One region of the Kitasatospora sp. NPDC092039 genome, then DNA from elsewhere that is predicted to be linked to it. Evidence: predicted binding sites of a transcription regulator. Region 1 holds the regulator's gene; the other holds the start of a gene.
The links. Region 1 encodes HspR, which represses chaperone genes until heat shock. Its sites were predicted from a motif close to TTGAGNNNNNNNNNCTCAA; they were not measured.
Positions count from the first base shown of each region.

Region 2: the regulator HspR is predicted to act here: its motif matches at 3,303-3,321, upstream of lon (endopeptidase La).

Region 1 covers NZ_JBIVSD010000003.1:209,172-215,288, reverse strand. The annotation lists gene ACIQI7_RS07260 (helix-turn-helix domain-containing protein) at 1-656, shown strand, start outside; gene ACIQI7_RS07255 (hypothetical protein) at 1,042-1,659, opposite strand; gene ACIQI7_RS07250 (hypothetical protein) at 2,233-3,225, opposite strand; gene ACIQI7_RS07245 (heat shock protein transcriptional repressor HspR) at 3,422-3,952, opposite strand; gene dnaJ (molecular chaperone DnaJ) at 3,960-5,117, opposite strand; gene grpE (nucleotide exchange factor GrpE) at 5,334-5,948, opposite strand; gene dnaK (molecular chaperone DnaK) at 5,945-6,117, opposite strand, start outside.
Region 2 covers NZ_JBIVSD010000008.1:148,454-154,570, reverse strand. The annotation lists gene ACIQI7_RS18055 (ROK family protein) at 1-149, opposite strand, end outside; gene ACIQI7_RS18050 (GtrA family protein) at 168-731, opposite strand; gene lon (endopeptidase La) at 884-3,280, opposite strand; gene ACIQI7_RS18040 (rhomboid-like protein) at 3,498-4,265, opposite strand; gene ACIQI7_RS18035 (response regulator transcription factor) at 4,826-5,563, shown strand; gene ACIQI7_RS18030 (sensor histidine kinase) at 5,662-6,117, shown strand, end outside.

The DNA.
Region 1 (6,117 bases):
CGTCCGGGGCCGTGGACTCGGGGGCCGTCGACTCCGGGGCCGGCACCGTCGACGACGTCGCCGAGGTGCGCCGCCGGATCGCCGAACTCGTCTCGGAGTGCCGGCAGGAGGTCCTGGCGGCCCAGCCCGGACCGCGTCCGGTCGAAGGCCTCCGGACGGTCCTCGCCCAGGACCTCTCGCTGCTCCGCCGCGGCTGCTCGCTGCGCACCGTCTACCAGCCGGCCGCCCTCGCCGACCCCGCCGTGCAGAGCCAGGTGGCCCTGCGCACCGGACAGGGCGCCCAGGTCAGGGTCCTCGCCGAACCGTACGAGCGGATGCTGGTCTTCGACCGCGCGGTGGCGGTCATCCCCGCCGACGAGGAGCGCGGCCGGGCGGTCTTCCTCACCGATCCCACCACCGTCGCCTACCTGGCCGCCCAGTTCGAACGCGACTGGGCCCGCGCCACGCCCGCCGGCCGCCACCTCGACCCGCCGTCCGTCACCACCGTGCGGATCGGCCGGCTGCTCGCCCGCGGCCTCACCCAACGGGCCGTCGCCACCCGGCTGGGCGTGAGCGAACGCACCGTCGCCGCCCACATCTCCCGGCTGCGCGACCGCTACGGCGCCCACACGCTGTTCCACCTCGGCTGGCAGCTCCGGGGCGAGCGCCATGACTGACGGACCGACCGGCGCCAGGGCGATCGGGGGAATCCGGGCCGCTGCTACCGGAGCCGGCGGCCGGTTCGGCGCGGGCGATCCCGGGCGGTCGGCGGGCGGATCGGTGCGGTCCTGCGGCGGCGCGCCGTACCAGCGGGTCGGCCGGCCGTTCGTCCGCGGGCTCACGCGGCGGGCGAACGGCCGGCCGGACGGGCTTGAGCGGGCACACGGTGCGGTGGCCGGTCACATCGCCCGGCTGTGGGAGCCGTACGGCGCGGAGGCGCTGTTCCGAGGGGGCCGGTGGACGTCGGGGGTCCGGGCGGGGGGAACCAGGGCAGGGGAGCCCGGGCGGGGGGAGGCCGGGCGGGGGGAGGCCGGGCGGGGGAGTCCGGTGGGTGGCCGCGGCTCAGCCGGTGGCGGCGCCGGTCGGCCAGTAGCCGGGGACCGGGGGCTGCTGCCGGGGGACGTTGAACTGCTCGCCGGGGGCGGTCCAGAAGCCCTCGCGCAGGGAGAGCGCCATGCCGGCCCAGTCCAGGGCTGTCTCGACCGTGTGGTTGAGCGCCTCCTGCGACCAGGTGTCGTCGAAGACCAGCGGCAGGACGGGGGCGACCTGCTCGATGGTGGCGATCAGCGGGTTGTGGGTGATGGCCTCGTCGACGAGGAGGACGATCGGCTTGCGCAGCGCCGACGCCCAGCCGAGCTCCAGGCTCACACCGGCCGAGAGCGGGGCCCCGACGTAGGCGAACACGAGGTCCGCGGACTGCAGGGCGCGGAAGTCGGAGGGGACGCGGGGCTCCGGAGCGCGGCCGGAGATGGTCCAGGCGTCGCTGTGGTGCGCGCTGTACACGGCGGCACCGCTGCGGAGCAGGGTCGTGCGGAGCGTCGTCAACCGCGTCCGGCTGGCGAGCGTCACCACACTGTCGGCCGGCCCGGTCAGTCGCATCAGCGGGGCGGCCAGGAACACACGTGCACGCCGACCCTCAGGGGCCTGGCTGTCGTGGTGACGCAGGTAGGGCTCGGTCATGTCGACTCCGGGGAAAGGCCGACCGGGTTGCGAAGTGGTGCCGGCGGGCGCTGAGGACGGTGGTTTTCCAGTCCGAGGACTGAAGAGATCTGGCAGGATATTTGACGGTACAGCGGCAAGTTCGCTATCCGTGCTGGACCATTGGGAGCGAATTGATCGTCTATCAGCGCACGCGGCCGCGTCCAGCGTCCCGCCCTGTCATCTGGATGCCTGGCAGAGAGATGACGCTCCGGTCGAGGTGAGGGGGGATGGCACTCTCGCGGAACGTACGGCATCATGTGGACGCTAGTGCTATTGATTCAGTCCACAGTGTCAGAGAGTGGGAGGGTGGGTCCGTGTCTGTGCGTCGACTCGTCTGCAAGGCTGCGCTTCCGATCCTCATCGGTATAGCGGTGGTGACCGGAGTGTCCGTTTCCTCCGACAGCGGGCAGTCCGCTGGTACCACCCGCGCGGTGGAGGCTGTCGCGGACGATCTCCACTGGGGCTGAATCCCGCCGGACGCCCGGTCGGGACGAAGCGGACAGTAGGGGTGAACCTGTCGCGCCGGGCGGGGCGGGGTTTCGACCGCTGCCCTCAGCCCAGGTCCGGTCTCGCCGACCGGCCGAGCGCGTAGCCCAGCTGGAAGAGGGAGTCGACGTGGTACTCCTCCCGTAGTTCCGCGATGTGGCGGGCGAGGGTTCGCTCACTGATTCCGAGCCGACGCGCGATGACCCGGTGGTTCGTTCCGGCGAGCATCAGGTCGATTATCGTCTGGCGCAGTCTGGACACCACCTGTTGCGGGACGGACCGGTCCCCGTCGAATTCCAGGGCCCGGTTCCAGCTGCGCTCGAACACCTCCTCGATGAGGAAGTTGACGATGGCCGGGTCGTGGATGAACGCGGCCAGGTCGTCGTCCACCACCGGGATCACGGCGAGCTTGCGGTCCACGATGATCAGCCGGGCGTACGGCTCGTCCAGGGTGCGGAACTGCCACCCCGCCTCGGTCAGCTTCGCGACGTAGTCCCGGGTCGGCTGGTGGTAGCGGGTGCTCGCGTTGTAGATGGTCCGCATGGACGCGCCGTGCCGGAGAATCTCCAGGTCGCGCGCCAGGAATGACGTGAGCATTTCCGCCGGCCGAGGGCCGCCGGGCTGCATGGCCAGCCCCTCCGTTACTCCCGCCGCGGCCGACTGCTGAAGTCTCTGATTAATTCGCGCTTTCCCGTGGATGTATTCGATGGCGCCGCCCGTGGTGTCCGGCGCGTGAAATGCCTCGGCGAGTTCGCTGAGATCGGCGGGTAGCGTCACCGCTTTCGAAAGCAGCTCGAGGGCCTGCCGCTGCCAGGTCGAACTCAGACTGTGGGCGAGCTGCGTCGGATCGACGGCGAGCAGTTCGCCCGGTTCGTCGCTGTCGGGTATGAGAAGTCCCAGCTTCAACAATTCTTCGAGGGCGGGGGAGCCGGCGGCCGGGCACGCGCTCTTGGTGAGACGACCGTTCTCGTTCACGGCCTGCAGATAGAGCTTTCGGGCGCCCTCGGACAGGACGCGCGATCCGCTGGATGCAGCTCCCGCGTGCTCTCGCCCACTCATCTCGGCTCCTAGTGTTGACCGGGAAGTAGTCAACGCGACTGGCGTCTTCCGTGGCAAGAATCCTAGGCGGCGTGAACCGGGTGCCCTGCCGCCCGCGGATCGACGGTGCGGGCCCGGCAGAGCACTCTCTCACCACACGGCAGCCGCCGGCACCCCCCCCGGGAGGAGGGGCCGGCGGCTCGGGTGCGTACGACGGTCAGCGCCTGGGACGCCAGACGACGAGGGCGCTGGACTGCGGGGTGGGGGGCTGGTACGGGACGAGGTCGCGGCGGTAGGAGGCGTGGACGGCGGCCTCGCGCTGCTGGAGCGCGGCGGCGGCGCCCTCCAGGGAGTCGACCAGTTCCGCGACGCGGGACTGGAGGGCGGTGACCTGGTTCTCCAGCTCGATGATCCGCTTGATGCCCGCGAGGTTGATGCCCTCGTCCTGGGAGAGCCGCTGGACCTCGCGCAGCTGCTGGATGTCGCGCGCCGAGTAGCGGCGGCCGCGGCCGGCGGTGCGGTCGGGGCAGACCAGGCCGAGGCGGTCGTACTGGCGCAGGGTCTGCGGGTGCAGGCCGGACAGTTCGGCGGCCACGGAGATGACGTACACCGGGGTGTCCTCGGTGAGGACGTACGGCGGCGGGCCCGCGGCGGCCCGGCGGGCGCGACGGGGGCCGGCGCCGGGCAGGCCCTCACCGAGGCCGGGACCGATCGGGGTCTCGGGGTCGATCGGGTTCATCGGGGACATCTGGTCGTCACGCTCCCTTCGCCGCCCGGAACAGGGCGGCGCGCGGATCGTCGGAGGCGGTGGCCTCGCGGTACTGCTCCAGGGCGTTCAGCGCGTCACCGGTGACGTGCTGGGGCACCACGACCTCGACGGTGACGAGGAGGTCGCCGCGGGTGCCGTCCTTGCGGGTGGCGCCCTTGCCGCGGGCGCGCATGGTGAGGCCGTTGGCGCTGCCCGGGGGCAGCTTGAGCTTCACGGCCGGGCCGTTCAGGGTCGGCACCTCGATGGTGGCGCCGAGCGCCGCCTCGGGGAAGGCCACGGGGACGGTGACGGTGAGGTTGTCCCCCTTGCGCCCGAAGACCGGGTGCGGGTCGACGTGCACGGTGACGTAGAGGTCGCCGGGCTGCCCGCCGCGCTCGCCCTGGGCGCCCTTGCCCTTGAGCCGGATGCGCTGGTCGGCCTGGACGCCGGCCGGGATCCGGACCTGCATGGTGCGGGCCGAGCTGGCGCGGCCGCTGCCGTGGCAGTCGGGGCACGGGTCGTCGACGATCATGCCCCGGCCGCGGCAGTCCTTGCACGGCTCGGAGAGCGCGAAGGCGCCCTGGCCACGGCTGACGGTGCCGGCACCGACGCAGGTCGGACAGACCCGCGGGGTGGTGCCGGACTTGGCACCGGTGCCGTTGCAGCCGCGGCAGGGGGCCTGGCTGGTCATCCGCAGCGGGACGGTCGCGCCGTCCACCGCCTCCTCGAAGGAGAGCGTCACCTCGGTCTCGACGTCGGCACCGCGCCGGGGCTGGGCCTGCCGGGTGCCGCCGCGGTTGAACAGGCCGCCGAAGACGTCGCCGAGGCCGCCGCCCTGCCCGCCGCCCTGGCTGCCGCTGAAGAGGTCGCCGAAGTCGAAGCTGTAGCTGCCGGTGCCGCCGGGGCCGCCGGCCCGGAAGCCGCCGTTGGCGAAGAGGCTGCGGGCCTCGTCGTACTCCTTGCGGCGCTTCTCGTCGGAGAGGACGTCGTACGCCTCGGAGATGTCCTTGAACCGCTCCTCGGCCTTGGCGTCGCCCTTGTTGGCGTCGGGGTGGAACTCGCGCGCGAGCTTCCGGTAGGTCTTCTTGATCTCGGTGGCGGTGGCGTCCTTGGGCACGCCGAGGACCTTGTAGTAGTCCTTCTCCACGTAGTCCTTGCCGCTCATGCGTCCACCTCGCTGCGCTCGGCAGCCGCTGAGCGGTACACGCGTCCCCCGATGGTTCGCCCGCTGCGCTCGCTCACGGCTTCCGCCACCTCCCGATGTCCATCGTCACTGCGTTGTCAACCGCCGGTGAAGAAACGGCGGTTGACAACGCGCTGCGGAGCCGGCCGCCGTACTGGCCGGCGTACGACTGCACTGGTTGTCAGCTGTCACAGGTTGTCAGCTGTCCGAGCCACCGTCGGACTTGTCCGTGTCGGCGGGCTTCGCCTCGGCGCCCGAGGACGCCTGGCTGCCGGGCTGGGGCTCCGCGACGGCCACCATCGCCGGGCGGATGATCCGCTCGCCGATGCGGTAGCCGGGCTGGAGGACCTGCACACAGGTGTCCTCGGTGACGTCCGAGGAGTAGCTGTGCATCAGCGCCTCGTGCATGGTCGGGTCGAAGGGCTCGCCCTCCTTGCCGAACTGCTGCAGGCCCAGCTTGGCGACGACCGTCTCCAGCGACTCGGCGACGGACTTGAAGCCGCCCGTGACCTCGCCGTGCTCGCGGGCGCGGCCGATGTCGTCCAGGACCGGGATCAGCGACTCCAGGATGTTGGAGACGGCGATCTCGCGGACGGTCAGCCGGTCGCGCTCGACCCGCTTGCGGTAGTTCTGGTACTCGGCCTGGAGGCGCTGGAGGTCGCCGGTGCGCTCGGCGAGCTCCCGCTTGGCGGCGGCGAGGTCGTCCGAACCGGACTCCCCGGCGCCGGCCGCGGCGGCCTCCTCGGCGGCCTTGATCACCTCGTCGGCGGCGGAGTCGTCGCCGGGCTTGCCGCCCTGCGGCTTGTCCGTCATGCCGCACCGCCCTTGGGCTTCTCGTCGTCCACGATCTCGGCGTCGACGACGTCGTCGTCCTTGGCCTGGGCGGAGTCACCGGCGGCGGCACCGGCGGGGGCGTCGGCGTTGGCGTACAGCGCCTGGCCGAGCTTCTGCGCGGTGGTGGAGACCTTCTCCGAGGCCTCGC
Region 2 (6,117 bases), on a different contig from region 1:
ACGGCGGCCCTGGTCAGCCCGGTCCCGGCGGCGACCTCGGCGCGCGAGCGCGGTCCGTCGGCGATCGTCCCGAGCACCAGGGCAAGGTTGGCCCGGCGCATCCCCTGCTGGCTGGCGGGCCCGGTCCGGACGGGGTCCGGCTCGTGCATAAGGCTCACCTCGCCCCTTTACGGCACGTCCCGTGGCATCTCGGGTGCAGCGTAACCGGCTTCCGGGGGCGCCGCCGTCGGTGCCGGAACGGCCGGGGCCGTTCCGGCGGACGGGGCGAAGACCCACCGCCGCATCGCCCAGTAGCGGAACAGCATCGCCGTGAAGGTGCCGACGACCATCCCGCTGAGGAAGTCCGCGACCTCCTGCTGGAAGGCGCCGACGTACGGCTCGCGCAGGTCCAGCAGGTACCGGGAGACCACCAGCGGTACGTCGTTGACGCCGATCGCCACCGCGCTGACCAGGACGAACATCAGCGCCTCGCGCTGCCGCCCGGCGGCCCGGAAGGCCCAGTGCCGGTTCAGCACGTACGAGACGGCGGTGCCGATCACGGTGGCGACGGTCAGCGCGACCACCGGTTTGTGCTCCAGCACGGTGAACTTGAGCTCGAAGTCGACCACCGTGGTGAGCACGAAGCAGCCGGTCCCGACCAGCAGGAACTTCACCAGCCGGCGGTGCCGCACCAGGAAGGGGCGCAGCCGGTCGGGCACCCGCGCCAGGGCGCGCTGCGTGGGGGACGGCATCTCCGCAGTCTCGCACGCGGGGGTGCCGCCGGCCCTGCGGACCGCCGGTGGCCCCGCGGGTCGTCCCCGGCCCCGGGACCGGCGCCGCGGACCGCCGCCGGATCGCCCGGGCCGCCACGCGGGCGGCCCGGGCAACCGGTCGGAGCCGGCGGTCAGGCGGCCACCAGCACCGAGGCCGCGGCCGGCTCCAGCGCCAGCTCCAGCACCTCCCGCACGTCCGCCACCGGGTGGACGGTGAGCCGCTCCAGGACCTCGGCCGGGACGTCGTCCAGGTCGGCCTCGTTGCGCCTGGGGATGATCACCGTGGTGATCCCGGCCCGGTCGGCGGCGAGCAGCTTCTGCTTCACCCCGCCGATCGGCAGCACCCGCCCGGTCAGCGACACCTCGCCGGTCATCGCCACGTCGGTGCGCACCTTGCGGCCGGAGAGCAGCGAGGCCAGCGCGGTGGTCATGGTGATGCCGGCGCTCGGCCCGTCCTTGGGGATGGCCCCGGCCGGGATGTGCAGGTGCACGCCGCGGTCGCGCAGCGAGGTGACCGGCAGCTCCAGCTCGGCCCCGCGCGAGCGCAAGTAGGAGAGCGCGATGTGCGCGGACTCCTTCATCACGTCGCCCAGCTGCCCGGTGAGGGTCAGCCCGGTGCCGCCGGTCTCGGCGTCGGCCAGCGAGGCCTCGATGTAGAGGACGTCGCCGCCGGCGCCCGTCACCGCGAGGCCGGTGGCCACGCCGGGGACGGCGGTGCGGCGCTCGGCCGGCTCCTGGGCGGATTCCGGCACGTGGTGCGGGCGGCCGATCAGGGCGCGCAGGTCGTCCGCGCCGACCGCGGCGGGCAGCTCGCGCTCGCCCAGCTCGGCCTGTGCGGCGATCTTGCGCAGCACCCGGGCGATCGAGCGCTCCAGGGTGCGCACGCCCGCCTCCCGGGTGTACTCCCCGGCGAGCCTGCGCAGCGCCGGTTCGTCCACGGTGACCTCTCCCCCGGCCAGGCCGGCCTTCTCCAGCTGGCGCGGGAGCAGGTGGTCGCGGGCGATGACGACCTTCTCGTCCTCGGTGTAGCCGTCCAGCCGGACCAGCTCCATCCGGTCGAGCAGCGGCTCGGGGATGGCCTCCAGCACGTTGGCGGTGGCGAGGAAGACGACGTCGGAGAGGTCCAGCTCGACCTCCAGGTAGTGGTCCCGGAAGGTGTGGTTCTGCGCCGGGTCCAGCACCTCCAGCAGGGCCGCGGCCGGGTCCCCCCGGTAGTCGGAGCCGACCTTGTCGATCTCGTCCAGCAGGACGACCGGGTTCATCGAGCCGGCCTCCTTGACCGCCCGCACCAGCCGGCCGGGCAGCGCGCCGACGTAGGTGCGCCGGTGGCCGCGGATCTCCGCCTCGTCCCGGACGCCGCCGAGCGCGACCCGGACGAACTTCCGGCCCATGGCGCGGGCCACCGACTCGCCGAGCGAGGTCTTGCCGACGCCGGGCGGGCCGACCAGGGCCAGCACCGCGCCGCCCCGGCGGCCGCCGACCAGCCCGAGCCCCCGGTCGGCCCGGCGCTTGCGGACGGCCAGGTACTCGACGATCCGCTCCTTCACGTCGGCGAGCCCGGCGTGGTCGGCGTCCAGCACCGCGCGGGCGCCGGCGATGTCGTACTCGTCCTCGGTGCGCTCGTTCCAGGGCAGCTCCAGGACGGTGTCCAGCCAGGTGCGGATCCAGGAGCCCTCGGGCGACTGGTCGGAGGCCCGCTCCAGCTTGTCGACCTCCTTGAGCGCGGCCTCGCGCACCTTCTCGGGGAGGTCGGCGGCCTCGACCCGGGCGCGGTAGTCGCCCTCCTCGTCGGCCGCCTCGCCGTTCAGCTCGGCCAGCTCCTTGCGGACGGCCTCCAGCTGGCGGCGGAGCAGGAACTCCTTCTGCTGCTTGGCCACGCCCTCCTCGACGTCCTTGCGGATGGTGTCGTTGACCTCCTCCTCTGCGAGGTGGTCGCGCAGCAGGGTGAGCGCGTACTCCAGTCGGGCGACCTGGTCGGCCTCCAGCAGCACCTTGAGCTTCTGCTCGGCGGTGACGAAGGGCGCGTAGCCGATGTTGTCGGCGAGCTCGCCGACGCCCTCGATCTGCGCCACCCGGTCGACGATCTGCCAGGCGCCGCGCCTGCGCAGCCACTGGGTGGACAGCGCCTTGTACTCCTTGACCAGCTCGGCGGCCCGGCCGGCCACCGGGGTGCCCACCGAGGACTCCCGGAACGGCGTGGTCTCCACCCAGAGGGCGGCGCCGGGGCCGGTGGTGCCGACCCCGATCCGGACCCGGCGCACGGCGCGCACCAGCGCGGCCGGGTCGCCGTCGGCCAGCCGGCCGACCTGCTCGACGGTGGCCAGCGTGCCGGCCGCCGCGTACGAGCCGTCCACCCGCGGAACCAGCAGGACCTGCGGCTTGCCGGTGCCGGCGGCGGCCCGGGCGGCCTCGACCGCGGCGCGCACCTCGGTGTCCTTCAGGTCCAGCGGGACCACCATGCCCGGCAGGACGACCTCGTCGTCGAGCGGCAGCACGGGCAGGGTGAGCGGTGTGGACGACGATGCCATGATCTCTCCCTAGTCAGTGAACTTGAGTCGACCTGACTAAGGCCTGACGGCCGCCGGATGTTCCCGACGCCCAGTTCGCTGTGAGCGAACAGGAATCGGTCGGAAGGACGCCTCGACCGACCCCGTCAAAAGAGTCCTAAAAGCACACCAAGCGCGCCTTAAAGAATCCTGAGCGAACGATCGCCGGACCGGGGAGACCCCCGACCGGGCGACGCCGTCAACGCGCCGTCCACACCCGCGCGGGCGCACCGCCGGAGGCCGTCACGGCAGCCGGACGCGGTCGGGGCGGGCGCCGCTCGGCCCGGCGCAGCCAGCGCCACAGCGCGACCCCGGCCAGCACCGCGGCCGGGTGCCCCACCGCGGTGACCACGTCCTTGTCGGTGGCGATCTGCTCGGCGATCATCAGCCCGGCACCGCCCAGCGCGAGCAGCCGCCCGCGCCAGGAGAGCAGCCCGGCCACCGCGCCCAGGCAGGCGAGCACGCCGTAGCTGACCCCGATGTCCAGGTGGTCCATCACCTCGGGCGCCATCCGCCCGGTCTCCACCGCGGTGATCACCACGCCCTGGGAGAGCAGGGTCGCCGCGACGTGCCCGGCCGCGAACACCGCCGCCGCCCGGGCCGGACCGACCCTGCGCTCCAGCGGGGCGATGGTGAGGGCGAATCCCCACAGGTACGGCATCCACGCCTCGCCGGCCACCCAGAACCCGCTCAGCACAAGGGCGCGCAAAGGGTGCTGGAGCAGGTTGTGCCCGTCCGAGCTGGAGGCCTCCTGCAGGCGCTGGACGAGTTCCGGATCGGCGATCCTCGCGAAGGTCGTGGTGGCTCCCACGACAGCCAGGTACCCGAGCGTGAAGGGCGTCCTGCGGGGCGTCGGCACCCGTTCCAGCAGCCACTCCAGGGCCCCGGTGCGCAGCCCGAGGCGGAGCATTCCGTACGGCGCCCCCGCGGTCCCGAACCCGTCGGCGCCCCGCCCGCGTCCCGCCATGCCGCCTCCGCTCCACGCCGCAGCCACCGGCTCCCCGCCAGGTGCCCAACGTACCGGCGCGCGCCGCGGATTCCGCCCGGTCGGGTGTTGTCGTGGCCACGGTACGTCGAGGTTCTGGGAGACACCTGGGAAAAGCCCGTGAAGACCGTCGCCGTAGCGGACTGCGGGATTCCCCGGATTGGTCCAGACCTTCTCCCCGACAAGGCCGCGACAGGGCCTCTGACCGGCGACTTGGTGCGAACCGGACTGCATACGTACCGTTACGCAGTGAAAATTCGCCGGGTAAGGTATCGGCCCGTGCCCACTCGTGCAGTGGGTCCGAGGGCGGCCCGAAAGCCGGCCCGCGGGCCGGAAACGTCCGGTCCACCTGCCGGAAAGCATCCGCTGTCCGTACGCTGCGAAGTGCGCGGGAGAAGTGGGCGGCCGACCATCCGTCCTCGGCTCCCGATCGCGCGACGGGACGGCGGACCCGGCACAGTCCACGACGGAACAAGACTACGAGCGGAGCCCGCCATCCCCACAGGTGGCCGGCCCGCAGCCCTGGGGGCGGTGGCGTGACCGTGACAGAAATTCAGCAGGACAACCACAACACCGGTGGCACTGTGAGCAGCCAGCGCAGAGTCCTGGTGGTGGAGGACGAGCCCACGATCGCCGAGTCGATCGCCGCCCGGCTGGGCGCCGAGGGCTTCAAGGTCGCCGTGGCCCACGACGGCCCCGGCGCGGTCGACGGATTCCACACCTGGCAGCCGGACCTGGTGGTCCTCGACATCATGCTGCCCGGATTCGACGGCCTGGAGGTGTGCCGCCGGATCCAGGCCCAGCGCCCGGTGCCGGTGCTGATGCTGACCGCCCGCGACGACGAGACGGACCTGCTGGTCGGCCTCGGCGTGGGCGCCGACGACTACATGACCAAGCCGTTCTCGATGCGCGAACTGGCCGCCCGCGTCAACGTCCTGCTGCGCCGCGTCGAGCGCGCCCAGCAGGCCGCCCGCACGCCCGCGCTGGGCAGCCTGCGGTTCGGCGAGCTGGAGATCGACCACGTGCAGCGCCGGGTCCGGCTGGCCTCGGGCGACGTCCACCTGACGCCGACCGAGTTCGACCTGCTCGCCTGCCTGGCCGCCCAGCCGCGCGCCGTGCTCACCCGCGAGCAGCTGCTGGCCGAGGTCTGGGACTGGACCGACGCCTCCGGTACGCGCACCGTGGACAGCCACGTCAAGGCGCTGCGCCGGAAGATCGGTGCCAGCTGGATCCGCACCGTCCACGGCGTCGGCTACGCGCTGGAGGCTCCGCTCTCCTAGGGCCCGGCTCCGCACGGGCGACGGGCCACCGGGGGGCCCGTGTCCGGGACGACGCCGTGCCACCACGCGGGGGGACAACGCGGGGACCACAGGGGACAATGACCTTTCCACAGCAACGCAACGGGGAATCCGACGGCGCGCGGCCGCAGAACCTGGCCACCCGTGCCGCCCGCCGGGTCTGGGCCGACATCCGGCCGCTCGACCCGGTCCGCTCGATCAAGGGCAAACTCGCCCTGCTCGTGATCGTCTCCGTCTTCCTGGCCACCGGGATGGTGGTCGTGGCGATCCGGTCCGAGACCCAGATCCGGATCATCATGGTCTTCTCCATGATCGCCTCGCTGCTCTTCATGCAGTTCCTCGCGCACGGGCTGACCGCCCCGCTGCGCGAGATGACGGCCGCCGCCCGCGCGATGGCCTCCGGCGACTACAGCCGCCGGGTCGAGGCGAACTCGCGCGACGAGATCGGCGAGCTGGCCGCCGCCTTCAACGCCATGGCCGCCGACCTCCAGGCCGCCGACCGGCACCGCCGCGAGCTGGTCGCCAACGTCTCGCAC